4 regions of the Rhizobium mulingense genome follow, and region 1 is predicted to be linked to each of the others. Evidence: predicted binding sites of a transcription regulator. Region 1 holds the regulator's gene; each other region holds the start of a gene.
The links. Region 1 encodes PhoB, which activates phosphate uptake and scavenging genes when phosphate is short. Its sites were predicted from a motif close to TGTCATNNANCTGTCAT; they were not measured.
Positions count from the first base shown of each region.

Region 1 (7,618 bases):
TTCATCCTGCTCTGGACGGTGATCGGCAAGGGCTACACGGCCTTTCAGCAGACGGCGATCACCCTGCCGATCGAATTCACTGAGAAGACGATCGACCCGAACAACAAGCGTGCGACTGATCCTTCGGTGCTGGTTGCCGCCAATTACCCGGTTCTGCTGCGCGAGGCGATCGTCAAGCAGCTGAACATCAATGCGTCGAGCAAGCCTGATGTGCGCGAGGCGACCGCCATGCTCTCCAAGGGCGCGCCGATCCAGCTGCGCGATATGGTCGTCGCCGATCCCTCGCTGATCGGCAAGACGGTCAATGTATCGCTGCTCGCCGACGCCAATATCGACAGCGCCAACAAGGGCCAGATCGATCTCTCCGTCGATGAGAAGAACCGCAAGGTCAACGACAAGCAGGTGACCTGGATGAACCAGCTGAAGGCGAGCGGCGCTCTCCACAAGCAGTTCAACACCGGCCTGTTCGTCAACGGCAATTCCAGCCGTCCTGAGGCGGCAGGCCTCGGCGTCGCTCTCATCGGCTCGCTCTACCTGATGCTGATCGTGCTGGCGCTTTCCCTGCCAATCGGCGTTGCCGCCTCGATCTATCTCGAGGAGTTCGCGCCGAAGAACAAGCTGACAGACCTGATCGAGGTCAACATCAACAACCTCGCCGCCGTTCCCTCGATCGTCTATGGTCTGCTCGGCCTTTCCGTCTTCATCAACTTCATCGGTCTGCCGCGTTCGGCTTCGCTGGTCGGCGGCCTGGTGCTGACGCTGATGACCCTGCCGACGATCATCATCGCCACCCGCGCGGCGCTGCGCGCCGTGCCGCCGTCGATCCGCGCTGCAGCCCTCGGTCTCGGCGCCTCGAAGATGCAGATGGTGTTCCACCACGTCCTGCCACTTGCCATGCCCGGCATCCTCACCGGCACGATCATCGGCCTGGCGCATGCGCTCGGCGAAACCGCGCCGCTGCTCTTGATCGGCATGGTCGCCTTCGTCGCCAATGCGCCAGCGACACCGCTCGAGCCCTCGACGGCCTTGCCCGTGCAGGTCTATATGTGGGCGAACGAGGCCGAACGTGCCTTCGTGGAGCGTACTTCGGGTGCCATCATCGTCCTGCTCCTGTTCCTGATTGTCATGAACATGGGCGCCATCCTCTTGCGTCGTCGCTTCGAGCGCCGCTGGTAAACGGAGTTAAACATTATGAACATGTTGACGGAAGCTGCAGTTGAAAAGGCGCTGGATCAGAAGATGAGCAACGTCCCGTATAAGATGATCGGCCAGGATGTCTCGGTTTTCTACGGCGAGAAGCGCGCGCTTTTCGATGTGAACCTGAACATCCGCGAAAACACCGTAACCGCCCTGATCGGCCCCTCGGGCTGCGGCAAGTCGACCTTCCTGCGAAGCCTCAACCGCATGAACGACACGATCGACGGCTGCCGCGTCGCCGGCAAGATCACCCTCGACGGCGACGATATCTATGATCCCGACATCGACGTCGTCGAGCTTCGCGCCCGCGTCGGCATGGTCTTCCAGAAGCCGAACCCGTTTCCGAAGACGATCTATGAAAACGTCTCCTATGGCCCGCGCATCCATGGCCTGGCCAAGTCGAAGGCCGACCTTGACCAGATTGTCGAGAGCAGCCTGCAGCGCGCCGGCCTCTGGAACGAGGTCAAGGACCGCTTGCATGAATCCGGCACCGGCCTCTCCGGCGGTCAGCAGCAGCGCCTGTGCATTGCCCGCGCCGTCGCCGTCAGCCCCGAGGTCATCCTGATGGACGAACCCTGCTCTGCGCTCGACCCGATCGCCACCGCCAAGGTCGAGGAACTGATTCATGAGCTGCGCGAAAACTACACGATCGTCATCGTCACCCACTCCATGCAGCAGGCCGCGCGCGTGTCGCAGCGCACCGCCATGTTCCACCTCGGCAACCTCGTCGAGGAGAACGATACCGACAAGATGTTCACCAACCCGGACGATCCGCGCACCCAGGACTACATCATGGGTCGCTTCGGCTGATTGCGGCAATCCGAAGCCTTCCCGTTATTCGAGGACAAAGCCCCATGGCATCGACACATATTTATTCTGCCTATGATGATGATCTGAAGTTCCTCTCCAGGCGAATTTCCGAAATGGGCGGCCTGGCCGAGCAGATGGTCGCCGAATCCGTTCGCGCCCTGGTCAACGGCGACACGGCGCTGGCGCAGAAGGTCATCTCTGACGATGTGATCCTCGATCACACCGAACGCGAAATCGGTGACAAGGCGATCGTCACCATCGCCCGCCGTCAGCCGATGGCCGCGGACCTGCGCGAAATCATGGGTTCGATCCGCATCGCCGCCGATCTCGAACGTGTCGGCGACCTCGGCAAGAACACCGCCAAGCGCGTCATCGCCGTGCAGAGCACCGGCGTTCCGCGCAAGCTCGCCCGCGGCCTCGAGCACCTGTCCGAGCTGGCGCTCGTCCAGCTCAAGGAAGTGCTCGACGTCTATACGACGCGCGCCGCCGACAAGGCGACCGCCATCCGCGAGCGCGACAACGAGATCGACGCGATGTACACGTCGCTGTTCCGCGAGCTCCTGACCTATATGATGGAGGATCCGCGCAACATCACGAGCTGCACGCATCTTCTGTTCTGCGCCAAGAACATCGAGCGCATCGGCGACCATGCCACCAATATTGCCGAAACGATCTACTACATGGCGACGGGAGCCCAGCCGGAAGGCGATCGTCCGAAGGATGACAGTGCCAACACCGTCGGTGCCGCCACGGAATAACCGTGTCGAGCCCATTGCGTGCGTGCCCGTTCGGGGCGCGCAAAGAGGTCGCAGCCAATTTCTGATTTTGCGCGGGATCCTGGCTTAAATCACTCCGGATTTAAGGATCATGCGCGAGGAGACGAACACGCATGATCCCGAGAGTTGCAGTTGTTGAAGACGAAGAGGCCCTCAGCGTGCTCCTTCGCTATAATCTCGAAGCGGAAGGCTTCGAGGTCGATACCATCCTGCGCGGCGACGAGGCCGAAATCAGGCTTCAGGAGCGCACGCCCGACCTGCTCATCCTCGACTGGATGCTGCCCGGCGTCTCCGGCATCGAACTTTGCCGGCGCCTGCGCATGCGGCCGGAAACCGAGCGTCTGCCGATCATCATGCTGACGGCGCGCGGCGAGGAGAGCGAGCGTGTCCGCGGGCTTTCCACCGGCGCCGACGATTACGTCGTCAAACCGTTCTCAACCCCCGAGCTCGTCGCCCGCGTCAAGGCGATGCTGCGCCGCGCCCGCCCCGAGGTGCTGTCCTCGGTGCTGAAATGCGGCGATATCGAGCTCGACCGCGAAACCCACCGCGTCCATCGTAAGAGCCGCGAGGTCCGCCTCGGTCCGACCGAATTTCGCCTGCTGGAATTCCTGATGTCGTCGCCGGGCCGCGTCTTCTCCCGCTCGCAATTGCTCGACGGCGTCTGGGGCCACGATATCTATGTCGACGAACGCACCGTCGACGTCCATGTCGGCCGCCTGCGGAAGGCGCTGAATTTCTCCAACATGCAGGACGTCATCCGCACCGTGCGCGGCGCCGGCTATTCGATGGAAGCGTGAGGCGCAGGAAGTGTGTGTGGTCGGCGTTCCCACCGGTGCAGCCTTTCCACTCGCAATGCGCCAGCGCAGCCTATGCGTGTTCGGCACCACTTCTCCTCCGTCATCCCAGGGCTTGACCCTGATCCATGCTGCTGGAACCGCGCGGCCATGGCATCCAACTGCAGACAAACAATTGAAGCCGCGTGCTTGGTTGTGGATCCCAGGAGCAAGCCCTGGGATGACGGAGTTTGGGGAGGACGACCGGCAAGAAGCGAGACGTCTGGAGCAACTAAGCTAGAGCGATTCAGCCTTTCATGGAAACAAGAGTCCTCTAATGGAGTCCTTGAAAAAACCGCTTCAGGCGTTTCCTGGAATTGATCTAAGATCTGGACGGGTTTGCGCTCTTTGCCGTATCAGCACCTAACGCCACAGCTCCGTCGCTCCACAAAAAAACGGGCCGCGCGGGCCCGTTTCGCATTTCCATGACTGGTCCGCTCGCTCAGCTGACCCGCGCTGCCGCCCGGCGCCGTTCATTGACCGGCTGATAGGCGAGCTTCTGATGATAGCTGCAATAAGGCGAATTGTCGGGGGATTCGCAGCCGCAGAAGTGGAAATCCTCCTTCAGCGGATCGCCGACCGGCCATTTGCAGGTGCGTTCGGTCAGTTCCGTCAGGCCGAGGCGGCGCGAGATCGGCACAACCACATTGCCCTTCGGAACATATTCCATTTCCTCGATCGTTTCGATCTCGATCTCTTCCTTCAGCATCGTTGCGCCCTGCTGGCGGGTAACGGTGCGGGTGGTAATTCGGGAGGCGTAGTTCGGCGCGCGCGGCGCCGATGTCTGGCGCTTCGGCGTGCGCGCCGCCGTCGCCGTGCCGCCGGCCTTGGCGCGGCCCGGCAGGCTCAGCCGGTGTACCTTGCCGATAACGGCGTTTCGGCTGACACCGCCGAGCTGCGCCGCGATCTGGCTGGCGCTGAGCCCTTCGGACCACAGCTTCTTGAGTTTCTCGACCCGCTCGTCTGTCCAGTTCATGCCCTGTCTCCACCTTTTGCGTTGGTGATGGCAGAATCCCTCACCGTTGTCCCGGAAGCCTCCGAAACAAGAAACGCTTGATCAATTTTGGTGACTAGTTCCGCCGCATGCAGTCTAGTAATTGAACTTTAACCTAGTGTGAGGCTGACTCCGTGACAAGAGTCGCGGGAATCCGGATGAATCGAATTCGTAGTTTTCCCCAACTTGCTGCCCCTGCGTGTCATTTCTGCAATAATGCCTGTTGAAGGCTGAAAATGCCGCTGTGCAAGCTTGCTGCATCCGCTAAGGCCGCAGTTTTGTTGACATTGCAGCGCGAAAAGGAAATAGTACCGATCGCCGCCGAAAGGCGGCATTTTTGATTTTTCGGGCCTGGTTTTCTTAGCCGGAGTCCGTACTTGACAACGCTGATCGGGAGACCCGCGCCATGGCCGAAGCCGCGCCGCTTTATGACACCTATTCTCGTGCCCCGCTGCGGTTCGAGCGAGGCGAGGGCGTGTGGCTGATCACCGAAGGCGGCGAGCGTTATCTCGATTTCGGCGCCGGCGTCGCCGTCACCTCCGTCGGCCACGGCAATCCGCATGTGGTCGCGGCGCTGAAGGAGCAGGCCGACAAGGTCTGGCACCTCTCCAACATCTATGAGATCCCCGGCCAGGAGCGGCTGGCCAAACGGCTGACGGACGCCACTTTCGCCGACAAGGTGTTCTTCACCAATTCCGGTGCCGAGGCGCTTGAATGCGCGATCAAGACGGCGCGCCGCTATCAGTTTTCCAAGGGCCATCCCGAGCGCTTCCATATCATCACCTTCGAAGGCGCCTTCCATGGGCGCACGCTTGCGACGATCGCCGCCGGCGGTCAGGAGAAATATCTCGAAGGTTTCGGCCCCAAGGCTCCGGGTTTCGATCAGGTGCCGTTCGGCGACATCGAGGCTGTGCGCGCCGCCATTACCGATGCGACGGCGGCAATCCTGATCGAGCCGGTGCAGGGCGAGGGCGGCGTGCGCCCCGCCACCAGCGAATTCATGAAGGCGCTTCGCCGGATCTGCGACGAAAACGGCCTGCTGCTGATCCTCGACGAGGTCCAGACCGGCGTCGGCCGCACCGGCAAGCTCTTCGCCCATGAATGGTCCGGCATCACGCCCGATATCATGGCTGTCGCCAAGGGCATCGGCGGCGGCTTCCCGCTCGGCGCCTGCCTTGCGACCGCTGAGGCCGCTTCCGGCATGAAGGTCGGCACCCATGGTTCGACCTATGGCGGCAATCCGCTGGCCATGGCCGTCGGCAGCGCCGTGCTCGATGTCATTCTCGCCGACGGCTTCCTTGAACATGTGCGCGACGTCGCGCTGGTCTTCCGTCAGGGGCTGGCCTCGCTGAAGGACCGTTATCCCGATGTGATCGAGGATATCCGAGGCGAAGGCCTGCTGCTCGGCGTCAAGGCGGCCGTCCCCTCGGCCGAACTGCTGCAGGCGATCCGCGCCGCGCATCTGCTCGGCGTGCCGGCCGGCGACAACGTCATCCGCCTTCTTCCGCCGCTCGTCGTCACCGCCGAGGAAGCCCGCGAGGGTCTCGCCCGCCTCGAACGCGCCGCCGAGAGCATCCGCGCCTCCAAGGTCAAGAAGACGGCTTGAAGGGATTGCCGCCCTCGGGCGCACGACAGGTAAGAACATGGCTCCTAAACATTTCCTCGATCTTTCGGCCGTCACATCGGCCGACCTCAGAACCATCATGAACGATGCGCTTTCCCGTAAGCAGGCCTTCAAGGCCGGCCAGGGCGACAAGCCGCTCGCCGGCAAGATGCTGGCGATGATCTTCGAGAAGCCGTCGACGCGCACCCGCGTCTCCTTCGACGTCGGCATGCGCCAGCTCGGCGGCGAAACGCTGTTTTTGTCAGGCACCGAAATGCAGCTCGGCCGAGCCGAGACGATCGGCGACACCGCCAAGGTGCTGTCGCGTTATGTCGATGCGATCATGATCCGCACCACCGAGCACTCGCGCCTGCTGGAGCTTGCCGAGCATGCGACGGTGCCCGTGATCAACGCGCTGACGGATGATACCCATCCCTGCCAGATCATGGCCGACATCATGACCTTCGAAGAGCATCGCGGCCCGATCAAGGGCAAGACCATCGCCTGGACCGGCGACGGCAACAATGTGCTGCATTCGCTGGTCGAGGGGGCCGCGCGTTTCGGCTACCGCATGAACATGGCCGTACCCCTTGGTTCGGAGCCCAAGGATCACTATCTGAACTGGGCCCGCAATGAGGGCGCCGAAATCATGCTCTGCCATGATGCCGACCGTGCGGTCGAAGGCGTCGATTGCGTGGTGACCGATACCTGGGTCTCCATGAATCAGGAACATCGGGCCCGGGGTCACAACGTCTTTCAGCCTTATCAGGTCAATGCGGCCTTGATGGCCAAGGCCGGCAGCGATGCATTGTTCATGCATTGCCTGCCTGCCCATCGCGGCGAGGAAGTGACGGATGAGGTGATCGACGGCCCGCAATCCGTGGTCTTCGATGAAGCGGAAAACCGTCTTCACGCGCAGAAGTCGATTCTTGCTTGGTGCCTGGGCGCGATCTGAACCATAATCGGACGCCGCGCGCGAACAACGCGCGGCCGCGCGAGCGAAGGGCACCCTTGCTCATCGCTTGAAACTAGGAGTGAAAGCCATGGCAGAAGCTGCAGCCGCCCTCGGCCAGTTCGATTTCGCCGGCGATGACCATGTCGTCCCCTTTCAGGTGGAGGGTCTGGATGTGCGCGGCCGCGCCGTCCAGCTCGGCCCGATGCTCGATGCGATCCTCGAGCGCCACCATTATCCCGCGCCCGTCGCCCGGCTTCTTGCCGAAGTCGTCGTGCTGACCGTGCTGCTCGGCACCTCGCTGAAATTCGACGGCAAGTTCACCGTGCAGACCAAGGGCGATGGCCCAGTCGATCTTCTCGTCGCCGATTTCTCGACGCCGGAAAATGTCCGCGCCTATGCCCGTTTCGATCAGGCGCTGCTTGCCAAGGCGGTTGAAGCCGGCGAAACCGA
Region 1 covers NZ_JARFVE010000002.1:502,670-510,287, reverse strand. Annotated here, with positions in the region: gene pstA (phosphate ABC transporter permease PstA) at 1-1,176, shown strand, start outside; gene pstB (phosphate ABC transporter ATP-binding protein PstB) at 1,192-2,007, shown strand; gene phoU (phosphate signaling complex protein PhoU) at 2,052-2,765, shown strand; gene phoB (phosphate regulon transcriptional regulator PhoB) at 2,897-3,580, shown strand; gene PYR71_RS02610 (GcrA family cell cycle regulator) at 4,059-4,592, opposite strand; gene PYR71_RS02605 (aspartate aminotransferase family protein) at 5,017-6,216, shown strand; gene argF (ornithine carbamoyltransferase) at 6,254-7,168, shown strand; gene PYR71_RS02595 (Hsp33 family molecular chaperone) at 7,257-7,618, shown strand, end outside.

Region 2 (7,618 bases), 370 kb from region 1:
CAAGAAATCGCTGCGCCAGCAGCTCGCCTACGTCTCGCAGCAGCCTTACCTGTTCGAGGGCACGATCCGCGACAACATCCGCTATGGCCGGCCGGAGGCGACCGATACCGAGGTAGAAGAGGCAGCCCGGCTTGCCTATGCGCATGATTTCATCTGTGCCCAGCCACAGGGTTACGATACGCCGGTCGGCGAAAACGGCGTAACGCTTTCGGGCGGCCAGCGCCAGCGGCTGTCGATTGCGCGGGCCCTGGTGCGCAATGCGCCGATCCTGCTTCTCGACGAGGCGACCTCGGCGCTGGACACCGAATCCGAAGCCGCCGTCCAGAAGGCGCTCGACGAGGCGATGACCGGACGCACCGTCGTCGTCATCGCCCACCGGCTTTCGACGGTTGTGCGCGCCGACAAGATCGTCGTCATGCAGCAGGGCCGGGTCGTGGAAGAAGGCAATCACGAGACGCTTGCGAAGGTCAGCGACGGTCTTTACGCTCGCCTCAACAATCTGCAGAGGCCTTCGGCTTCCGATTCAAACTGAGCTGATACGAGAGACCGAAATGAGCGATGCTGCGATGAAACTGGTGGTGGTCGGCGCGGCAGGGCGCATGGGACAGACGCTGATCCGGCTCATCCATTCCATCGAGGGCGTGACTTTGCATGCTGCCGTCGAGCGCCCCGGGTCGCCGTTCGTCGGCAAGGATGCCGGCGAGATTGCCGGGCTCGGCCCGACCGGCGTCATCATCGGCGACGATCCGCTCAATGCCTTCCTGCATGCCGAAGGCGTGCTCGACTTCACTTCGCCGGCGGCGACGGTGGAATTTTCAGGCCTTGCCGCCCAGGCCCGCATCGTCCATGTCGTCGGCACCACCGGCTGTTCGGAAGACGACAATGCCAGGATCGCCGCGGCCGCCCGCCATGCCCGCGTCGTCAAGTCGGGCAATATGAGCCTCGGGGTCAATCTGCTCAGCGTGCTCGCCGAGCAGGCAGCCCGGGCGCTCGAACCCGCTGACTGGGACATCGAAATCCTGGAAATGCACCACAAGCACAAGGTGGATGCGCCTTCCGGCACCGCGCTTCTTCTCGGCGAGGCCGCGGCCAAGGGGCGCAATATCGATCTCGCCTCGAAATCGGTCCGGGTGCGCGACGGCCATACCGGCGCTCGGCAAGCGGGCACGATCGGCTTTGCGACGCTGCGCGGCGGCTCCGTCATCGGCGAACATTCCGTGCTTTTCGCCGGAGAAGGCGAAATCGTCACCCTGTCGCACAGTGCGGCCGACCGCTCGATCTTCGCGCGCGGCGCCATCAAGGCGGCTCTCTGGGCGCGCGACAAGAAGCCGGGTCTCTATTCCATGCTCGACGTGCTCGGGCTTTCTTCCCAATAACGACATTCGGAGACATATTGATGAGCGGAACCCTCGTCCTCGTTCGCCACGGCCAGAGCGACTGGAACCTGAAGAATCTCTTCACCGGCTGGAAGGATCCCGATCTGACCGAGCTCGGCATCCAGGAAGCCAATGCCGGCGGCGCAGCACTCGCCGAATACGGGATCAAATTCGACGTCGCCTATACGTCGGCGCTGGTGCGCGCCCAACACACGCTGAAGCTCGTCCTCGACAAGGTCGGCCAGCCCGACCTGCCGACGATCCGCGACCAGGCGCTGAACGAGCGGGACTATGGCGATCTCTCCGGGCTGAACAAGGACGACGCCCGCGCCAAATGGGGCGAGGAACAGGTGCATATCTGGCGCCGTTCCTACGACGTGCCGCCGCCCGGCGGCGAAAGCCTGCGCGATACCGGCGCCCGCGTCTGGCCTTATTATCTCACCGATATCCTGCCGCGCGTGCTCAGGGGCGAGAAGGTGCTGGTCGCCGCCCACGGCAATTCGCTGCGTTCGCTGGTCATGGTGCTCGACAAGCTGAGCAAGGAAGGCGTGCTTGCCCTCAACCTCGCGACCGGCGTTCCCATGGTCTACAAGCTGAACGCCGATTCCACCGTCGCTTCCAAGGAAGTGCTCGGCGACATGTCCGGCGCACATTGAAGCCAATCGCCGCGCCAGCCGACGACGGCTGGCACGGCGCATGTATCAATTCTCGATCGTGAACTGCACCCGGTCGGCCGCAAACCGGCTGATCGAATATTGCACCGGCACGCCGTCAAGATCGGTATTCATCGCCTTGGCGATCAGAAGGATCGCACCGGGGGTGAGTTCGAGATCGGCCAGATCGGCCGTGTCGGCATGGGCCGCCGTCACCTCGGTCGTCGCCCGAACATAATCCGCCAGCCCAAGTTCGGCGAAAGCTTTGGTGATCGATTGATGTTTACGGTAGGCCTCGCCGATCCCGGCGAAACGCTCGGCGGGAAACCAGCTCGTCGCCTTTGACACCGGCCGCCTGTCGGCCTCGCGCAACGTTTCCAGCCGGATCACCTGTGCGCCCGGCTTCAGGCCCAGCCAACGGGCGACCTCGGCGCTCGCCTCCTCCGTCACCTCATCCAGCAGCAGGCTGCGCATCTCGCGCGCCTGATCGCCAATGCCGGCGGTAAAACGCGTGCGCCGGGTGATCGGGAAGCTCAGCCGCTCCTTGCGCTCGATCAGCGTGCCGCGACCTTGCACCGCACGAACGATGCCTTCCTGCGCCAAGGCTGCCAATGCGCTACGCACCGTATGCCGGTTGACGCCGAATTGCAGCGCCAGGACGGTTTCGGGTGGCACCATTCCGGTTTCGTCATAGGCGCCGTTGCCGATCGCCTCGCGAATTCGGTCGGCGATCTGACGCCAGAGCGCCACGCCGGTCTGCCTTTGCACCTGATTCAATCCCGCCATTCCATCCCCGCCCTGCCATTTCGCGCCTTTTAACACCCTTCACACGCCTGAAAGGACGCGGAGGCGCTCCAGGGTGTCACACGCTTGTCACGGCATCGTTTTAGGAATAAGTCTAACTTGTGCGGTTGTCTATATCAATAGACATTTCGAGGAAAGCGGCGATGAAATCAGCGGACAGGAACAACGCTGCGTCACAGATGGCATCGGGGCGCAAACGCGCCGCCGATCTGTTGGCGCGCGCAGAACGCAGCGAACTCTCGGCGGCCTGGGATGCGTTGCCGCAAAAGCCTGCGGCGCATCCGGTTCGTGGACCGGAGACCGGGCTGGTGATGGTGCGCGGACGCATCGGCGGCGGCGGCGCTCCCTTCAATCTTGGCGAGGTGACGGTCACGCGCGCGACGGTCCGGCTCGACTCCGGCTCGGTCGGCCATGCGCAGGCGCTCGGCACCGACCGCGAGAAGGCGCGCCTGGCGGCGATCTTCGATGCGCTGTGGCAGGAGGAAGCGACGAAGGATTTCGTCGAACGGGCGCTGCTTTTACCGATCACTGAGCGGATCGCCGCTGCCGAACGCCGTAAGGCCGACGAGACGGCGGCGACCCGCGTCGATTTCTTCACCATGGTGCGGGGAGACAACTGATGGATTTCAACATGGAAGCCTTGACCGGCGGCTTTGCAGAGCCGGTCTTCCACGCCCAGAGCGTCTTCAAGATGCTGATGGATGGCATGGCCCGTCCCGGCACGATCCAGACCGTTCAGCCCGATGTCACACCGCCTGCGCCGCTCGGCATTGCCGCCGGCGCGATCGCGCTGACGCTTTGCGACCACGACACGCCGGTCTGGCTTTCGCCGGGGCTGACGAAATCCGCTGTGCCGGAATGGCTCGGCTTCCACGCCGGCGCGCCGCTGACCACGGAGAAGGCCGAGGCACGCTTCGCCTTCATCGAAGCCGGTGCCGCGCTTTGCCCCTTCGGCCTCTTCGCCTCTGGCACGCAGGAATATCCCGACCGCTCGACGACGCTCATCATCGAACTTTCCGCCCTCGAAGGTGGCCGCGGACTGGCGCTGATCGGCCCCGGCATCCAGAGTGTGACAGAGATCGCACCTGTTGGGATGCCGGAGACCTTCCTTCGGCTCTGGACCGAGAACCGCGCGCCCTTTCCGCGCGGCATCGACATCGTGCTGACATCGGACGAGCGCTTCCTCTGCCTGCCGCGCACCACCAAGATCACAGCAACGGAGATCTGAGCTCATGTATGTTGCCGTCAAGGGTGGCGAAGCCGCCATTGCCAATGCCCACCGCCTGCTTGCCGACCGCAGGCGCGGCGACCGTTCGCTGCCGGCGATCGGCATCGACCAGATCGTCGCGCAGCTGGCGCTTGCCGTCGACCGTGTCATGGCGGAAGCCTCGCTTTTCGACCGCACGCTCGCCGCGCTCGCCATCCGCCAGTCGCGCGGCGATATGATCGAGGCGATCTTCCTGCTGCGCGCCTACCGCACGACGCTGCCGCGCTTCGGCTATTCCAGGCCGCTCGACACGGCTGATATGACGATCGAACGCCGTATCTCGGCGACCTACAAGGATCTCCCGGGCGGCCAGCTCCTCGGGCCGACCTTCGACTATACCCACCGGCTGCTCGATCCATCGCTGCTTGCCGACGAAGCGGTCGAGACGCCGGCGCAGCGCGCCGCCGAGACCGGCCGCGTCATGCGAGTCTCGGAAATCCTCGGCGAAGAGGGCCTGATTGAGACCGATGGCGACATGCCGGAGGATCACGAGGTCAGCGACCTGACGCGCGAGCCGATGGAATTCCCGATGAGCCGTGACCTTCGCCTGCAGGCGCTCGCCCGCGGCGACGAAGGCTTTCTGCTGGCGCTCGGTTACTCCACCCAGCGCGGCTACGGCCGCAACCATCCCTTCACCGGTGAGATCCGCATCGGCGAGGTCGAAGTCGAATTCGACGTGCCGGAACTCGGTTTCGCCGTCTCGCTCGGTACGATCCAGATCACCGAATGCCAGATGGTCAACCAGTTCAAGGGGTCGGCCAAGGCGCCGCCGCAGTTTACCCGCGGCTACGGCCTGGTGTTTGGCCAGAGCGAGCGCAAGGCGATGGCGATGTCGCTCGTCGATCGGGCGCTGCGCGCCGAAGAACTCGGCGAGGATATCACCGCGCCGGCCCAGGACGAGGAATTCGTCATCTCGCATTCCGACAACGTTCAAGCGACGGGCTTCGTCGAGCACCTGAAGCTTCCGCATTACGTGGACTTCCAGGCCGAGCTCGATCTCGTCCGCCGCATGCGCCGCGAATTCGAAGCCGCCCGCAACGGTGGCGAAGACATGAAGGAAGCCGCCGAATGAGCGATCTGGCCAGCTACAACTTCGCCTATCTCGACGAACAGACCAAGCGGATGATCCGCCGCGCCATCCTGAAGGCGATCGCCATTCCGGGCTACCAGGTGCCTTTCGCCTCGCGCGAGATGCCGATGCCTTATGGCTGGGGCACCGGCGGCGTGCAGGTGACGGCCTCGATCATCGGACCTGATGACGTGCTCAAGGTCATCGACCAGGGCGCCGACGACACGACCAATGCCGTGTCCATCCGCGCCTTCTTCCAGAAGGTCGCCAATGTCGCGGTGACGACGCACACCAGCGAGGCGACGATCATCCAGACGCGCCACCGCATCCCCGAGGAAAAGCTCGGAACCGGCCAGGTGCTCGTCTATCAGGTGCCGATCCCGGAACCGCTGCGCTTCCTCGAACCGCGCGAGACCGAGACGCGCAAGATGCATGCGCTCGAGGAATACGGCCTGATGCATGTGAAGCTCTACGAGGACATCGCCCATAACGGCCGCATCGCCACGACCTATGCCTATCCCGTCAAGGTGCATGGCCGCTACGTCATGGATCCCTCGCCGACACCGAAGTTCGATAATCCGAAGATGCACAGGTCGGAAGCGCTGCAGCTTTTCGGCGCCGGACGCGAGAAGCGCATCTATGCGGTGCCGCCCTATACCGACGTCGTCAGCCTGGACTTTGAAGACCATCCCTTCGAAATCCAGCGCTTCGGCAAACCCTGCGCCCTTTGCGGCGCAGAAGAGGTCTACCTCGATGAGGTCATTCTCGACGACAAGGGCGGGCGCATGTTCGTCTGCTCCGATACCGACCATTGCGAAGACCGCCGCGCACAGGGGCATGCCGGCGAAATGCTGGCCCGGGAGGCTGCAGAATGACCGACACACCGCTTCTCAAAGTCCATGACGTTTCGAAATTCTACGGCAACCGCATCGGCTGCCGGAACATCTCCTTCGAGCTCTGGCCCGGCGAAGTGCTGGCCATCGTCGGCGAGTCCGGCTCCGGCAAGACGACGCTGCTGAACTGCCTCTCGACCCGGCTGATGCCGACGACCGGCAGCGTCGAATACCACATGCGCGACGGCAGCTACCGCGATCTCTACCGCATGAACGAGGCCGAGCGGCGCTTCCTGATGCGCACCGACTGGGGTTTCGTGCACCAGAACCCGGCCGACGGCCTGCGCATGGCGGTCTCGGCCGGCGCCAATGTCGGTGAACGGCTGATGGAGATCGGCGACCGGCACTACGGCAAGATCCGCGCCTCGGCGATCGACTGGCTCGAGCGCGTCGAGATCGATGCCGACCGCATCGACGACCAGCCGCGCGCCTTTTCCGGCGGCATGCGCCAGCGCCTGCAGATCGCCCGCAACCTCGTCACCGGCCCGCGCCTGGTCTTCATGGATGAACCCACAGGCGGCCTCGATGTCTCGGTGCAGGCGCGCCTGCTCGATCTCGTGCGCGGCCTCGTCAACGATCTCGGCCTCTCGGCCATCATCGTCACCCACGATCTCGCTGTCGCCCGCCTGCTCTCGCATCGGATGATGGTGATGAAGGACGGCTACGTCATCGAACACGGCCTCACCGACCGGGTGCTCGACGATCCCAGAGAACCCTACACGCAGTTGCTCGTCTCCTCGATCCTGCAGGTCTGAGGTCCGAAACCTAGAGCGGTTCAGTTTTCGTCGAAGCGCAGAACCGCTCTAACCTTTTGTTTTTACGCAATTCCGGACGGAAAACCGCTTCGCACTTTTCCCGGCATTGCTCTAGAAAGAAGACATCATGCCAACGCCCCTCGTCGTTTCCGAAGTCTCGAAGAGCTTCACCATGCATCTGCGCGACGGCATCAAACTGCCCGTCGTCTCCGATGTCGCCTTTTCGGTCGCAGCGGGCGAATGCGTCGTGCTCGGCGGCCCCTCGGGCATCGGCAAGAGCTCGCTGCTGAAGATGATCTACGGCAATTATGCCGTCGACACCGGCCAGATCCTTATCCGCCACGATGGGCGCATCGTCGATCTGGCCTCCGCCGATCCGCGCACCGTGCTCAATGTGCGGCGCCATACGCTCGGCTATGTCAGCCAGTTCCTGCGCACCGTGCCGCGCGTGGCGGCGATCGACGTGGTCGCCGAACCGCTGGTGGCGCGCGGCGAAGCAGCCGCCACGGCACGAGAAAAAGCGGGCGCCCTGCTGGCCCGGCTCAATCTGCCGGAAACACTCTGGCAGCTGCCGCCCGCGACCTTCTCCGGCGGCGAGCAGCAACGCGTCAACATCGCCCGCGGCTTCATCACCGAGCACACGATCCTGCTTCTCGACGAACCCACCGCCTCGCTCGACGCGAAAAACCGCGCCGTCGTCGTCGGCATGATCGCGGAAAAGAAGCAGGCGGGTGTCGCCCTTCTCGGCATCTTTCACGATGAGGAGGTGCGCGAGGCGGTCGCCGACCGCATCCTCGACGT
Region 2 covers NZ_JARFVE010000002.1:872,264-879,881, forward strand. Annotated here, with positions in the region: gene PYR71_RS04450 (ABC transporter ATP-binding protein) at 1-532, shown strand, start outside; gene dapB (4-hydroxy-tetrahydrodipicolinate reductase) at 552-1,376, shown strand; gene PYR71_RS04460 (2,3-bisphosphoglycerate-dependent phosphoglycerate mutase) at 1,397-2,032, shown strand; gene phnF (phosphonate metabolism transcriptional regulator PhnF) at 2,078-2,815, opposite strand; gene phnG (phosphonate C-P lyase system protein PhnG) at 2,977-3,453, shown strand; gene phnH (phosphonate C-P lyase system protein PhnH) at 3,453-4,061, shown strand; gene PYR71_RS04480 (carbon-phosphorus lyase complex subunit) at 4,066-5,172, shown strand; gene PYR71_RS04485 (alpha-D-ribose 1-methylphosphonate 5-phosphate C-P-lyase PhnJ) at 5,169-6,044, shown strand; gene phnK (phosphonate C-P lyase system protein PhnK) at 6,041-6,817, shown strand; gene phnL (phosphonate C-P lyase system protein PhnL) at 6,945-7,618, shown strand, end outside.
Region 2: a site for PhoB is predicted at 2,890-2,906, ahead of phnF (phosphonate metabolism transcriptional regulator PhnF). Genes of this name have one in related genera too.

Region 3 (7,618 bases), 130 kb from region 1:
CGATGGCGGCAGCCCGGCGCGAACTACGGGAGGAGACCGGCTATGAAGCCTCGACCTTCGTCAAGCTGCTCACCTCCTACCCGAATGCAGCAAGCCACAGCAACGCGGTGACGAGCTGGCTGGCACTCGACCTCAGCCGAGCCGGTGAACCGCGTTTCGACCCGGGCGAGAAGGTCGAGCTGTTGTTTGAGGATCTTGCCGCCCTCCTCGGCGACCTGCAGTCCGGCGCGGTCATCATGCAGTCGATGCATGTCGCAGCCCTTTATGCGGCGGAAAGCTGGCTTCGCCGGCGGTCATCGGAGGCTTGAAATAAATTCCGCGCCGGCGCGCAGTTGATCCGGCACGCTTTTCTGGGCTACTGCATAATTCAAAGGGCGCTGCAGAAGATGCAGACGCTCTCACCATCTCCCGACAGACACGCGGAAGAACACGTTGAAACAAAGAGAACGCCGGCCGGGCCAGAAGAAGACATCAGGTCCTTCCGGGGAAAGCCGCAGGGACGACCGGGTCGGCCGGCCGCCGAAGCCGGTCGCGCTGCCTGCGGCTGCCCGCGAGACGGTGCGCGAGGCTGCCGTGCCTGCCGCGCCCGAACGGCCGCTGATGACGCGGAGCGGCGAGCGCCCGGCTGAGCGCGTGCCCGTGATCCTCGAATCGCTCGGGGCCGGCGACTTCCACCTGATCGACAGCGGCAACGGCGAAAAGCTTGAGCAATACGGTCCCTACCGTATCATCCGTCCCGAGGCCCAAGCGTTGTGGCGACCGTCGCTGCCCTCGCATGTCTGGGAAAAGGTCGATGCCGTCTTCACCGGCGATACCGACGAGGAAGGCAGCGGCCGCTGGCGCTTCCCGAAGGAGGCGCTGGGAGAGACCTGGCCGCTCAACCTGCTCGGCGTCGATTTCCTCGGCCGTTTCACCTCTTTCCGTCATGTCGGCGTCTTCCCCGAGCAGATCGTGCACTGGAGCTGGATGAAGGAGCAGGTCGAAAGGGCCGGCCGGCCGCTGAAGGTGCTGAACCTTTTCGGCTATACCGGCGTCGCCTCGCTGGTTGCCGCCGCAGCCGGCGCCGAAGTCACCCATGTCGACGCCTCGAAGAAAGCGATCGGCTGGGCGCGGGAAAACCAGGCGCTCGGGCGCATGGAGAAGCTGCCGATCCGCTGGATCTGCGAAGACGCGATGAAATTCATCCTGCGCGAGGAACGCCGCGGCAGCCAGTACGACATCATCCTCACCGATCCGCCGAAATTTGGCCGCGGCCCGAACGGCGAAGTCTGGCATCTTTTCGAGCATCTGCCGTTGATGCTCGATGTCTGCCGCGAGATCCTGTCGCCGCAGGCCGTCGGCCTGGTGCTGACCGCCTATTCGATCCGCGCCAGCTTCTATTCGATCCACGAGCTGATGCGCGAGACCATGCGGGGCGCCGGCGGCGTGGTCGAATCCGGCGAGCTGGTCATCCGCGAAGCCGGCCTCGACGGCAAGACGCCGGGCCGCGCCCTTTCCACCTCCCTCTTTTCCCGCTGGGTGCCGAAATGAGCAAGGACTTCCACGATCAGGGACCGCGTAGGGTCGGACAGGTGAAGGAAGTCACCTCGCTTGCCAATCCGATCATCAAGGACATCAAGGCGCTGACGAACAAGAAGTCGCGGGAGGAAAGCGGGACTTTCCTCGCCGAAGGGCTGAAGCTCGTCATCGATGCGATCGAACTCGGCTGGACGATCCGCACGCTGGTCTATGCCAAGGCCGCCAAGGGCAAGCCGCTGGTCGAGCAGATGGCGGCCAAGACCGTCGCCTCGGGCGGGCTGGTGCTCGAAGTCAGCGAAAAGGTAATTGCCGCGATCACCCGGCGCGACAACCCGCAGATGGTCGTCGGCATCTTCGACCAGCGCTGGAAACCGCTCAAGGACATCCGGCCGAAAGAGGGCGAGACCTGGGTGGCGCTCGACCGCGTTCGCGACCCCGGCAATCTCGGCACCATCATTCGCACGGCCGATGCGGCCGGGGCTTCCGGCGTCATTCTGGTCGGAGAGGCAACCGATCCCTTTTCGCTCGAGACCGTGCGCGCCACCATGGGCTCGGTCTTTGCCGTGCCGGTCGCACGCGCAACGCCGGAGGAATTTCTCGCCTGGCGGAAATCGGCCGGCGTTTCCATTGTCGCCACCCATCTTGCCGGCGCGGTCGATTACCGCACGATCGACTACCGGAAGAAGCCGATCGTGCTCTTGATGGGCAACGAGCAATCCGGCCTCCCCGAGCAACTCGCCAAAGAGGCCGACGCGCTTGCCCGCATTCCGCAGCAGGGCCGCGCCGATTCCTTAAACCTCGCCGTCGCCACCGCCATCATGCTTTTCGAGGTGCGCCGCCATCTCCTCTCACTTGCCGAGGGCAAATGACCGAACAGACGCATGCACGCCCCGCGCTCTTTGCGCGCCCAGCGCCGATCCTCTTCTTCATCGTCGCCGCCGTTCTCATCGACCAGATCGTCAAGATCGCCGTCGACCATTACCTGCCGCTGCAAGAAGCCGTGCCGGTTCTTCCGATGTTGGCGCTCTACCGCACCTATAATCTCGGCGTCGCCTTTTCGATGCTGTCGGGCATGGACGGCTGGTTCATCGTAGGCATGCGGCTCATCATCGTCGCCTTCGTCATCTGGCTGTGGTACCGCACCGCCAAAGATCGCTGGCTCGCTCATCTCGGTTACGCGCTGATCATCGCCGGCGCGATCGGCAATCTGGTCGACCGCTTCGCCTACGGGCATGTGATCGACTACATCCTCTTTTATACCGAAAGCTGGTCCTTCGCGGTCTTCAATCTCGCCGACAGTTTCATCACCATCGGCGCGGCTTGCGTCATTCTCGACGAGCTGTTGCTGCCGAAAAAGGCCGGCCGCTAAAATCTTATCGAATTCCTGAAGGCATTCGGAAGGGGCCTCATGTTAGCCAGATAGCATGCACAACCTGGGACAGTTGCAGGAAAGATTGTCCGCCGCCTTCGGCGGACCCGCCACCACGCCGCATCAGGAGCGGATGGGGCAGCCCTCCCTGCGACCACATGCAAGCGCACATGCGGAAGCCAATCAGCGCCAGGCGCCCGACCCGACACGGCGCCTGCTGTTCTACTGGCTGCGCGGCGCCGGCCTGCTTGCCGCAACGATCCTCATGCTGCTTGCCCATGCCGGCCATCCGTTGCTGCTGCCGGGCGGGCTTGTCGTTCTCGGCCTGGCGGTGCTTGCCGGTTACCTCGTCCTGACGATCCGCCGGCGGGGGGCAAACAAGCCGGGCGGCCAATCGCTGCCGGAGCGCAACGACGGCACAAAGCTGTTCGCCGACGTGCACGACGTGCTCGGCGACATCACGGTCGGCCGCACCATGGACCGGCGCATCATCTCCGCCAACGATACGTTTCGCCGTCTGACCGGACGGCTGCATCCGGAAGGACGCAGTTGCGAGGAGATCGGCCTCGCCTTCCGTCCCGGTCCGATCCCACATTGCTACGATGTCGAAATCTCGACACCGGAAGGCCAGCGCATTTTCGTCTGGCGCGACGTCGTCACCCGCGATCCTGCGAACGGCCGCCTGTTGCTGCAGAGCGTTGCCCGCGACGTCACCGAAGAGCGGCTGATCGCGCAGAGCCGCGAGGAGGCCCGCCAGAAGGCCGAATATAACAGCGCCGCCAAATCCAGGCTGCTCGCCACCGTCAGCCACGAAGTGCGCACGCCGCTTTCCGGCATCCTCGGCATGACCCATCTGCTCGCGGAGACGCGGCTGACGCAGGAACAGCAGAATTATCTGACCAATATCCGCCAATCCGGCCACGCGCTGACGCAGCTCGTCGAAGATCTGCTCGATTTCTCCACCATCGAGGTCGGCCGCTTCGAGCTGCACCCGCGCTCCGAATCCCTGCGCAAGCTGCTCGAGAGCGTCGTCGAGATGCTCGCCCACCGGGCGCACGAAAAGGGTATCGAAATCGGCGCCACCGTGTCATCCGACGTGCCGGAGCAGATGAGCTTCGATCCGGCGCGGCTGCGCCAGGTTCTGTTCAACGTCATTGGCAACGCCGTGAAGTTCACTCAGGTCGGCGGCGTCTTCATCCGCGTCTCGCTTGACGCCGGCAACCTGTTGATCACCGTGGCCGATAGCGGTCCCGGCATGACGGCGGAGGAGCAGGCGCGCGTCTTCGGCGAGTTCGAGCAGGGCGGCACCGTCGCCGACAAGAGCAGCGGCACCGGGCTCGGCCTTGCAATCTCGGCGCGCATCATGCGCGAATTCGGCGGCGCATTGACGGTTGCCAGCGAAAAGGGCCTCGGCAGCGAATTCACCATCCGCTTTCCCGTCGAGATCGGCAGCGAACGGCCCGACCGGCGAAACACGCTGCTTGCCGGCAACAGCGTCGTGCTCTTGGCGCCGGCAGGGGCGGCGCGCACCGCCATCGCCGAGACCATCACCGCGCTCGGCGGGGTCTGCCATCTCGTCGGTGACGGCGAGACGGCGCGGGAAAAGCTGCTCGGCATGGCCAATGGCGGCGGCCGGCCGACCGATATCATCGTCGACCACCGCATGTCGGCGGAATTTTCCACTCACCTTGCCGACCGCGCCGAAATCGCCGCGCTCGGCCTGCGCAAGGTTCTGCTCGTCAACCCTGAAGAACGCAGCGCCCATCCGCTCGACCTGTTCGATGCCTGGCTCATCCGGCCGCTGCGCGAACAGTCGCTGATCGATGTGCTGCGCGGGCGCATGCGCGGCATGGAAAAGCGCGACGCGCTGAACGACAACCAGCCGGGCTTCGGGCTTTCGGTGGCGGAGGCGAGGGTGGCGGCGAGCGGGCTCAGCATCCTGCTCGGTGAGGACGATCCGATCAACGCCATGCTGGTGCGCGTCGTCCTGGAAAAAGGCGGCCACAAGGTGCGTCATGTCGAAGATTTCGAGACGCTGCTCGATTGCGCCCTCGGCGAGGCCGATACCCGCCCCGACATCATCATCAGCGATCTGTCGATGCCGGGCGGCAATGGCATCGACATGCTGGCACGGCTGCGCGGTCACGAACGGCGGCTCGATCTTGCGCCCGTGCCGGTGATCGTGCTGACCGCCGACAAGAGCGATGAATCGCGCCGCCAGGTCTTGCTCAACGGCGCCAACCGGGTCATGGTGAAGCCGGTCGACCCGCTGCGGCTGCTGACCGAAGTTCAGGCGGTAGCAGCACTTTCCGCCCGCCGGGCAGAGGCACGATAGAGCCCCGTGGGGACCGGTACGCGTCTTGCCTCGGGAAATGCAATATGTCACTTTCCTGTCGTACAGAAGTGTTTTATGGCGTCGATAAGCCGGCAACCGGAGAATCGCCATGTCCTCCATCGACATTCTCAATCGTGACGTCACAGCCGAGGCTGCACGGCCGTCGACGGCTGCTGCGCAGAAGGACGGCGAGATCCTTGGCCGCATCGGCAATCTGGAAACGCGCCTTGCCCGCACGGCGCGCGAGATCGACGCCGCCCAGGCAGTGCGCTACCGCGTCTTCGTCGACGAAATGAAGGCACAGCTGCCGCTCGACGCCATGCGCCGCCAGCGTGATGTCGACGCCTATGATGCCTTCTGCGATCATCTGCTTGTTCTCGACCGTGCGATCGAGGGCGATTCTGAAGACCAGATCGTCGGCACCTATCGGCTGCTGCGCCAGGATGTCGCCATGGCCAATGGCGGTTTTTACTCGGCTTCCGAATTCGAGATCGAGGGGCTTCTCGCCAAGCATCCGGACAAGCGCTTCATGGAGCTCGGCCGCTCCTGCGTGCTGCCGGAATACCGCACCAAGCGCACCGTCGAGCTTCTCTGGCAGGGCAACTGGGCCTATGCGCTGAAGCACGGGATGAGCGCCATGTTCGGCTGCGCCTCGTTCCCCGGCGTCTATCTGGAAAGCCATGCGCTCGCCCTGTCCTTCCTCTACCATAATGTGCTGGCGAAGGATGAATGGGCCGTCGGCGCACTGCCGCATCTCGCCCGCAACATGGACCTGATGCCGGTCGAGGCGGTCAACCCGAAGCGGGCGCTGATGGCCCTGCCGCCGCTCATCAAGGGTTATCTGCGCCTCGGCGCAATGGTCGGCTCCAGCGCAGTCATCGACCACGCCTTCAACACGACCGACGTGCTGATCGTGCTGCCGATCTCCAGCATTTCCGACCGCTACCTGAACTATTACGGCGCCGACGCCGGCCGCTTCGCGAGCTAGACCTTCTCTGGCCAGCTTGCTGCATGCTGCCCTGGCGCAAACCTGCCGGGTTGTCCGATCGGCGCCCTCATAGATCCGATCGCCTTCTCGTGTCCGACGGGTTCTCCCCATAGGCCGCCCGGTAGATTGCCGCAAAACGGCCAAAGTGGCGCAGCCCGGCCGACGTGCTGCCGGCCGGGCGCTAAATGCCGTCTCGAATTGGAGGCAGAGGCCGGTTTACGAACCCGCCCCGTAGGCAGCGATCGCCGCCATGTTGACGATATCGCTGTCCTTGGCGCCCATCGAGGTGATCTGCACGGCCTTGTCGAGGCCGACGAGGATTGGGCCGATCACCGTCGAACCGCCGAGTTCCTGCAGCATCTTGGTCGAGATCGAAGCCGAGTGGAAGGCCGGCATGACCAGCACGTTGGCGGGGCCGGAAAGGCGGCAGAACGGATATTGCTCCATCACCTTGCGGTTCAGCGCGACATCGGCGGCCATCTCGCCGTCATATTCGAAATCGACGCGGCGCCTGTCGAGGATCTTCACCGCCTCGCGGACCCGCTCGGAACGTTCGCCGGAGGGATGGCCGAAGGTGGAATAGGCGAGCAACGCGACACGCGGCGGATAGCCCATGCGCCGTGCGAGGCCGGCGGCCTCTTCGGCGATATCGGCAAGCTCTTCGGCGCTCGGCATGTCGTGCACCGCGGTATCGGCAACGAAGACGGTGCGGCCGCGGCAGAGCGCCAGCGACACGCCGATGACGCGGTGGCCGGGCTTCTCGTCGATGCAGCGGCGCACATCCTCGAGCGCGGTCGAATAGTTGCGGGTGATGCCCGTCACCATGCCGTCGGCGTCGCCGAGCGCCACCATGCTGGCGGCGAAATGGTTGCGATCGTTGTGAATCAGCCGCTGCGCATCGCGGTGGAGATAACCCTTCCGCTGCAGCCGGGCATAGAGGTAATCGATATAGGCCTCGACGCGGGTAGAGATGCGGGCATTGACGATCTCGAGGCCAGGGCGGTTGAGATCGATGCCGGCGCGCTCCGCCGTCGCCCGGATCAAGTCCTCGCGGCCGAGCAGCAGAGCGGTGCCTAGCTGCTGGTTGGCATAGGACAGTGCGGCGCGCAGGACCTGCTCTTCCTCGGCTTCGGCAAAGACGATGCGCTTCGGCCGGCGGCGCACACGCTCATAGAGGCTGGCGAGCGTCGAGGCGATCGGATCGCGGCGGGCCGAAAGCTCGCGGGCATAACCGGCCATGTCGGTGATGACCTTGCGGGCAACGCCGCTTTCGATGGCGGCCTGGGCGACCGCGACGGGGATGGCCGAGATCAGCCGCGGATCGAAGGGAACCGGGATGATATATTGCGCCCCGAAACGCGGCCGGTTGCCCTGATAGGCGGCGACCACATCATCGGGAACATCCTCG
Region 3 covers NZ_JARFVE010000002.1:634,915-642,532, forward strand. Annotated here, with positions in the region: gene PYR71_RS03235 (NUDIX hydrolase) at 1-308, shown strand, start outside; gene PYR71_RS03240 (class I SAM-dependent methyltransferase) at 433-1,530, shown strand; gene PYR71_RS03245 (TrmH family RNA methyltransferase) at 1,527-2,387, shown strand; gene lspA (signal peptidase II) at 2,384-2,887, shown strand; gene PYR71_RS03255 (PAS domain-containing hybrid sensor histidine kinase/response regulator) at 2,943-5,222, shown strand; gene olsB (l-ornithine N(alpha)-acyltransferase) at 5,332-6,210, shown strand; gene PYR71_RS03265 (NADP-dependent malic enzyme) at 6,427-7,618, opposite strand, start outside.
Region 3: a site for PhoB is predicted at 5,268-5,284, ahead of olsB (l-ornithine N(alpha)-acyltransferase). Genes of this name have one in related genera too.

Region 4 (7,618 bases), on a different contig from region 1:
CGAGGTATTGCTGCAGCACGGCGAGCGAGGCCTGCTGCTCCATCTGTAGGTGGTCGATCTCCTGCAGGATCGAGTCGAGCTGCTCGGCCGGCGTCTTGCCGTCAGGGCTGCGGATGGCGATATTCTGGCGCACCTGGCCTTCGAGACCGGCGACGCGCACCATGAAGAACTCGTCGAGGTTGGCGGCCGAGATCGACAGAAAACGGACGCGCTCGAGCAGCGGGTGCTCGGTATTCAGCGTCTCTTCCAGCACGCGGCGATTGAATTGCAGCCAGGAGAATTCGCGGTTGATGAAGCGCTCCGGGCTGGTTAGCAGCTCTTCCAGCGGTGGGGTGTTGTCGTTGGTTTCCGGAGTGAGTTCCTGATGTTCTGCGACTGCGCTATCCATGGTCCACTACCCCGTTTTCAATCGCGACGGCAATTATATCAGTTTCACGACGGAACTGTGACAGTCAATCGGCCGGTTCCGAATTTCCCAATTCATTCAATACTTCGGCAGCAAGAGACCGGGTGATCTTCGTGCCCCGGGACAGGGCCAGCCGGTCGAGCCTTTCCACGATCGTCTGGGCCGCGTTCAGCGATCGCTCCATACGGTTAACGATATAGAGCACGAGTTTGTCATCTATATAAAGCTGCCGGTCGGCGAAGAGCTTGACGATAACCTGCGACAGCAGCGCTTCGTCGGGTTCGCCGATCTCGACGATCGTCGCAGCCTTCAGGCGCGAACGCAGATCGGGCAGAGAGACCGGCCAGGAGATCGGCCAGAGGCGGCTGGTCATCAACAGGCTGGTGCCATGTTCGCGAACGCTGTTGATGACGTGGAAGAGCGCATTGTCGTCAAAGCCGAGGCGGTCGGCATCCTCGAACAGCACCGGGCCGGCGGCGGCGGCGACGGCGGCGTCCGAGCCAAGCTCGGGATGAATGCTGACGGCGCCGCTTAGTTCCCGCCAGATGCGGGCGAGATGCGATTTCCCCGAACCGACCGGACCGGCAAGCACGACGACCGGCGATGGCCATCCCGGCCAGGCATCGACGATCGACACGGCGGCGGCAAGACGTTCCGAGATCAGGAGATCGTCGCGGCCGCTGGCGGAATCGTGCGAAAAGACCAGCGGCAGCTGCTCTCCGGCCTTGCGCTTCGGATCAGCGTTCTTCACGTCATTCATTGGGAACTGATTTCGTCTTCTGAGCGCGGCCACTCGGCGACCCGCCAAAATAAAGATCGCTCTGAAGGTAGCGCGAAAGCGCGAAACGAACAAGGACGCCGACGGCGGCGGCTGCCGGCACCGCGACCAGAAGCCCGACGAAGCCGAAGAGCGCGCCGAAGGCAAACAGCGCAAACATAAGCCAGACCGGATGCAGGCCGACGCTGGAGCCGACGAGCTTCGGCTGCAGAATGTTGCCTTCCAGGAATTGGCCGCTGAAGAAGACGACGAGCACCAGCCCGATCCAGGGATAATCCGGCCAGAACTGCACGATCGCCACCCCGACGGAAAGAACGAGGCCGACCAGCGAGCCGACATAGGGGATGAAACTGATCATGCCGGCAAAGAGGCCGATCAGCAGGCCGAAATTCAAGCCGACGAGCGAGAGGCCGGCGGCATAATAGATGCCGAGGATGAGGCAGAGCGAACCCTGGCCGCGAATGAAGCCGGCGATCGCCTGATCGATCTCCTTGGCGATCTGGCGGACATCGGCGACGTAATCGCGCGGAATCCACTGATCGACCTTGGCGATCATGCGGTCCCAATCGAGCAGAATATAGAAGGCGACGACCGGGGTGACGACGAGCAGCGATATGACGTCGACGATCGCCTTGCCGGAATTCCAGATCTGCGCGAAGAGCCCGGTCAGGAAGCCCATGCCCTCGGAGAGGATGCCGGAGAAATTATCCTTGATCGTGCCGGCCTGACTCCGGACCCATTCCGGCAGCAGCGAGTTTTTGGAGGTGTCAATGAACTGCTGCAACTGGCTGATATAGCCCGGCAGCCGCTCGGCGAAATCGTTGAACTGGCTGACGAGCACCGGAATAAGGATCATCAGCGCCAGCGTGAAGGTGATCACGAAGGCGATCAGGATGACGATAGTCGCCATCATGCGGCTCAGGCCAAGTCGCTGCAGCCTGTCTGCCACCGGATCGAGGAAATAGGCGATCGCCATACCGGCGATGAAAGGCAGAAGGATCGAGCTGAAGACATAAAGAAAGGCGATGAAGAAGACGAGCACGGCCAGCCAGAAGAATATCTGGCGCTTGAGACTGTTGCCGCTGACATGCTGTGGCATCGCTTCCCCGCTGATCGCTCGCCGCCGCTAAACGCCGCGTCTTCCCGGACGCGGTCATTCAGCACATAGGATGCAGGCGTAAAGATGGTCAACCCTGTCGCGGTAATTCCGGAAAATGCCGGCTGAAGACGCGGGAAATTGGGGGCTTTTCCCATGCAGCGCTTGCATAAACGGCCCTGTCATGCAATTGCGACCGGCAGATGACGCGGCGTGTCGGCCGCCTGAAAACAGCCTTCGGAGACCAGCATGAGCCAGTCTGGGAAAAACGGCCTGACCTACAGCGATGCGGGCGTCGATATCGATGCCGGCAACCTCCTTGTCGAGAAGATCAAGCCGGCGGTACGCTCGACGCGCCGTCCCGGCGCCGACGGCGAGATCGGCGGCTTCGGCGGGCTCTTCGACCTCAAGGCCGCGGGCTTTACCGACCCGGTGCTCGTCGCCGCCAATGACGGCGTCGGCACCAAACTGAAGATCGCCATCGAAGCCGATTACCACGACACCGTCGGCATCGACCTCGTCGCCATGTGCGTCAACGATCTGGTGGTCCAGGGCGCCGAACCGCTGTTCTTCCTCGATTATTTCGCCACCGGCAAGCTCGACCCCGACCAGGGTGCTGCGATCGTCGGCGGCATTGCCGCCGGCTGCCGCGAGGCCGGCTGTGCGCTCATCGGCGGCGAGACGGCTGAAATGCCGGGCATGTATTCCTCCGGCGATTACGATCTTGCCGGCTTTGCCGTCGGCGCTGCCGAACGCGGCAAGCTGCTCCCTTCCGGTGACATCGCCGAGGGCGACGTGATCCTCGGCCTCGCCTCCTCCGGCATTCATTCCAACGGCTTCTCGCTGGTTCGCAAGATCGTGGAACTGTCCGGCCTCGGCTGGGACGCGCCGGCGCCGTTCGCCAAAGGTAAGAAGCTCGGCGAAGCCCTGCTCGAGCCGACCCGCATCTATGTAAAACCGCTGTTGAAGGCGATCCGCGAGACCGGTGCGCTGAAGGCGCTCGCCCATATCACCGGCGGCGGCTTCCCGGAGAATATTCCGCGCGTGCTGCCGAAGCACCTGTCGGCCGAGATCGACCTTGCGGCCGTCAAGGTACCGCCGGTGTTTTCGTGGCTCGCCAGGACGGGCGGCGTCGAAGCCAAGGAGATGCTGCGCACCTTCAACTGCGGCATCGGCATGATCGTCGTCGTCGCCGAGGAGAATGTCGCCGCAGTATCGGACGCGCTCGAGGCCGAAGGCGAAAAGGTCGTCACGCTCGGCAGCATGATTGCCCGCGCCGAAGGCGCTGCCGGCACGGTCTACAAGGGTACGCTTGCCATATGAGCACGCCGCGCAAACGCGTCGTCGTCTTCATATCGGGTGGCGGCTCCAACATGATGGCGCTGGTCGCGGCTGCGAAGGCCGCCGATTATCCAGCCGAGATCGTCGGGGTGATTTCCGACAAGGCGGAGGCCGGCGGGCTTGCCAAGGCGGCAGCCGAGGGCATCGCCACCTTCGCCTTTCCCCGCAAGGATTATGCCAGCAAGGACGCGCACGAGGCGGCGATCTTCTCGGCGCTCGACGAGCTCTCGCCCGACATCCTCTGCCTGGCCGGCTATATGCGGCTGCTGACGCCGACTTTCATCCAGCGTTATGAAGGACGGATGCTCAACATCCACCCTTCCCTGCTGCCGCTCTTCCCCGGCCTGCATACCCATCAGCGCGCCATTGACGCCGGCATGCGCATTGCCGGCTGCACCGTACATTTCGTTACCGAAGGCATGGACGAGGGACCGGTGATCGGCCAGGCCGCCGTTCCGGTACTTTTCGGCGACACGGCCGAAAGCCTTGCCGCACGGGTGCTGACCGTCGAACACCAGATCTATCCGCAGGCGCTGCGGCTGTTTGCCGAAGGCCGCGTGACGATGCAAGGCGGCAAGGCGATCGGCGCCGAGGCTTCGGGCGTTGCGCCCAAAGCTGAGCTCATCTCGCTGATCGGCGATCGCGCTTAAGCCGCCAGCGCCCGCAACGGATGCAGCGTGCCGTCGCTGTAGACGAAGCGGCCGGCGCGGAAAGTGGCGCGGATGCGGTTGATGTCGCCCGGCTCGACCGCCACCAGATCGGCGCGCTGGCCGATGGCGATTTCGCCCCGGTCCAGGAGGCCGGCGGAGCGGGCGGCGTTTCCGGTCGCCATGGCGACGGCGGCCGGCAGGCCGCCATCCACCGTGTCGGCGAGCTTGAAGATGCCGGGCACGAAAGCGGCCGGGTGATAATCGGCAGCGATGACGCTGAGCAAGCCCGCCCTTCCGGCATCGAGAGCGCTGAGATTGCCCGACATCGACTGGCCGCGCAACGCGTTCGGCGCACCCATCAGCGTCCAGAGCCCTCGGCGGCGCGCCTCTTCGGCTGCCGGGGCGGTGACCGGAAACTCGCTGATGGTAACGCCGAGGTCGTGCATTTCGGCAACCTTCTCGACGCTGTCATCGTCATGCGAGGCAAGCGACAGCCTGTGCTTCAGCGACAGCGCGACGATCTCTCTCAGCTTGGCCTCGATGTCCGGGTTATTGCGCATGGCGATGCGCTTGGCGACGATCTCGGCGGCCATTTCCTCGGAGATGGCGCGGCGCTCGGAAATGCTGAGGATATAGCTTTGCAGGTTGTTGTACTGTCCCTGCCCCGGCGTGTGGTCGGTCAGCGAAACCATGTCGATCTGGTCGGCATTCAGCAGGCGCTCGAGCGCAGGCGCTGCGCCAACATTGGTGATTTCATAGCGGGCGTGGACGCGGTGGTCGATCAGCAGATCGTCGCGCAGCCGGTTGATGCCCTCGATCACCGCCGACGTCGTCTCCAGCGAGCGGACATGGCCGTAGACGCTTTCAGTGGCGAAGGAGACAGCGGCAAAGGCCGTCGTCACACCGGCGGCGGCAAGTTTCTTGTCGAGCTCGTGGATGCCGAAATCGATCGGCATGGTCGCATTCGGTCGCGGCGCGATCTCGCGCTCGATCATGTCACCGTGCAGATCGACGAATCCCGGCATCAGCAGCCGTCCGCCGCCATCAATCGCAGCCGCCACCACCGGCTCCGGCTGGATTTCGGCGATAGCGCCATCCTCAACACGCACGGAACCTTCGCTCACCACCTGGTCGGGGAGAACGAGGGTGAAATTACTGAGCCACATAGGCCTTCTCCTGACCGATCCGAGATTGGCAAGCCCGCAGCGGATAGAACCGCTCCATGACATTCGTATGAAATCGTAAGCGCTATTATCTCAACCTGGAAAACGTCATGGGCTCAACCGCCTCATCCGCTATCTGTTCAAGGCTGCCCACTGCAGCAGCACGATCGTCTTGGTGTCGAAGATCTCGCCGGTTTCGATCATCCGGGTTGCCTCGTCCAGCGGAATTTCAAGAACCTCGATATCCTCATGCTCCTCGGCCAGACCGCCGCCTTCCGCGATGCGGTCGGCGGTATCGATGAAAGAAACGAAGAAATGGACGACCTCGGCGATAGCGCCGGGCGAGGGATAGGATTTGAAAAGGAAGCGAGCCTCACGCAGGCGGTAGCCGGTCTCCTCCATCGCCTCGCGGCGGATCGCCTGTTCGGGATGGTCGTCGTCAAGAAGGCCGGCCGGCACCTCGATCATCCAGGCGGGATCGCCGTTGAGATGGACGGCGAGACGGAACTGGCGCACGAGGACGACGAGATCGCGTTTCGGATCATAGAGCAGGATGCAAGCGGCCGGCGTGCGGTGGTAGACCTCCCGCTTCAGCCGCTGGGTCGCGCCCTTGCGGTCGATATAGTCGAGCAAATAGCTGCTCAGCCGCGTCCATCCATTCGACAGGATTTCCTCGCCGACGATCTTCACCCGTGATTTCGGCTGCATCATACCGTGTCCTTACGAAGCCAGACCTTGTTGTCGTGCACGGCCGCGCCGCCATAAGGCGCGACCGGATCGGCGCCGGTCAGGACGTTGATCCCCTCGCCGTCGACATGCGCCTTGTTCGGCCAGAGGCCCTCGGCGATCAGCACGCCCGGCCTGACCTCGGTGGTGATGCGGGCGTGGATGCGCAGATCGCCGCGGCCGTTGCCAATGCGGACAAGGTCGCCATGCGCAATGCCGTTGGCCTCGGCATCAACAGGATTGATCATGACCTCGGGACGACCTTCCTTCTGACGCGACGTCTTGGTTTCGGAAAAGCTCGAATTGAGGAAGTTGCGGGCCGGCGACGTGGCCAAGCGGAAGGGATGCTCGGGATCGGCCACTTCGATGACATCGACCTGATCGGGGAAGACAGGAAGCTCCCCATGCGGGCCGAGCGCGCCGATCGCCGCCGGCGGCTTGTTCGGCGCCGGCTGGTTGATCCAGTCCGGCCGGAAGTGGAACTTGCCATCGGGATGGGCAAAACCGTTGAGGAAATGCGCCTCCTCGAAAGCCGGCTGACGATCGAACCATTTGTGTTCGAGGAAATAGTCGTAACCCGGCAGGCCACTCGATTCGAGCACGCGGTCGACCATCTCGCGTGCGGTGAAGCCGAAGCCGGGACGATCGGCGACGCCGAGGCGTTTTGCCAGCTCCTCGATGACGAAGAGATTGGTGCGCACGGTTGGCGGCGGCTCGACCAGCTTCGGCCCGAGCAGAATATGGTTCTGGCCGCCGGCCCGGTAGATATCGTCATGCTCGACGAACATCGTCGCCGGAATGACGATATCGGCGATCTCGGCAGTCTCGGTCATAAACTGCTCATGCACGGCGACGAACAGCTCGTCTCGGGCAAAGCCGCGTCTGACCAGGCGCTGCTCGGGCGCGATGTTGGCCGGATTGGTGTTCTGGATCAGCATTGCCGTTACCGGGCCGCGATGGCGCAGGGCCACCGGATCGCCGGTCAGCACGCGGCCGATCTGCGACTGATCGAGCATGCGGATATCGGCATTCTTCATCGAGCGGCCGGTCAGTTCCGCATTGTTCATGCGGAAGATATCGCTGTTCGAATGGAAGGCGCCGCCGCCCTCATATTGCCAGGAGCCGAGCACGGTGGCGACCGAGGCGGCCGCATGCATGGCGACCGCGCCATTGCGCTGGCGAGTGAAACCGTAGCCCAGGCGGAAAAAGGTCTTCTTCGTCGCGCCCACGAGGCGGGCGAAGGCCTCGATCTCCTCGGCCGAAAGGCCGGTGATATCGGCCGCCCATTGCGGCGTCCTGGTTTTCAGATGCGCTTCGAGACCTTCGGGATCATCGGCATATTTCGCCATATAATCCCGGTCGGCATAGCCGTCGCGGAAGGCGATATGCATGACGGCGCAGGCCAGTGCCGCGTCGGTGCCGGGCCTGACGATCAAGGCCATGTCGGCCTGCTTCATC
Region 4 covers NZ_JARFVE010000010.1:109,877-117,494, forward strand. Annotated here, with positions in the region: gene PYR71_RS21730 (RNA degradosome polyphosphate kinase) at 1-388, opposite strand, end outside; gene hdaA (DnaA regulatory inactivator HdaA) at 453-1,166, opposite strand; gene PYR71_RS21740 (AI-2E family transporter) at 1,159-2,283, opposite strand; gene purM (phosphoribosylformylglycinamidine cyclo-ligase) at 2,530-3,603, shown strand; gene purN (phosphoribosylglycinamide formyltransferase) at 3,600-4,271, shown strand; gene PYR71_RS21755 (alpha-D-ribose 1-methylphosphonate 5-triphosphate diphosphatase) at 4,268-5,437, opposite strand; gene PYR71_RS21760 (NUDIX domain-containing protein) at 5,567-6,145, opposite strand; gene PYR71_RS21765 (molybdopterin-containing oxidoreductase family protein) at 6,142-7,618, opposite strand, start outside.
Region 4: a site for PhoB is predicted at 5,494-5,510, ahead of PYR71_RS21755 (alpha-D-ribose 1-methylphosphonate 5-triphosphate diphosphatase). Genes of this name have one in related genera too.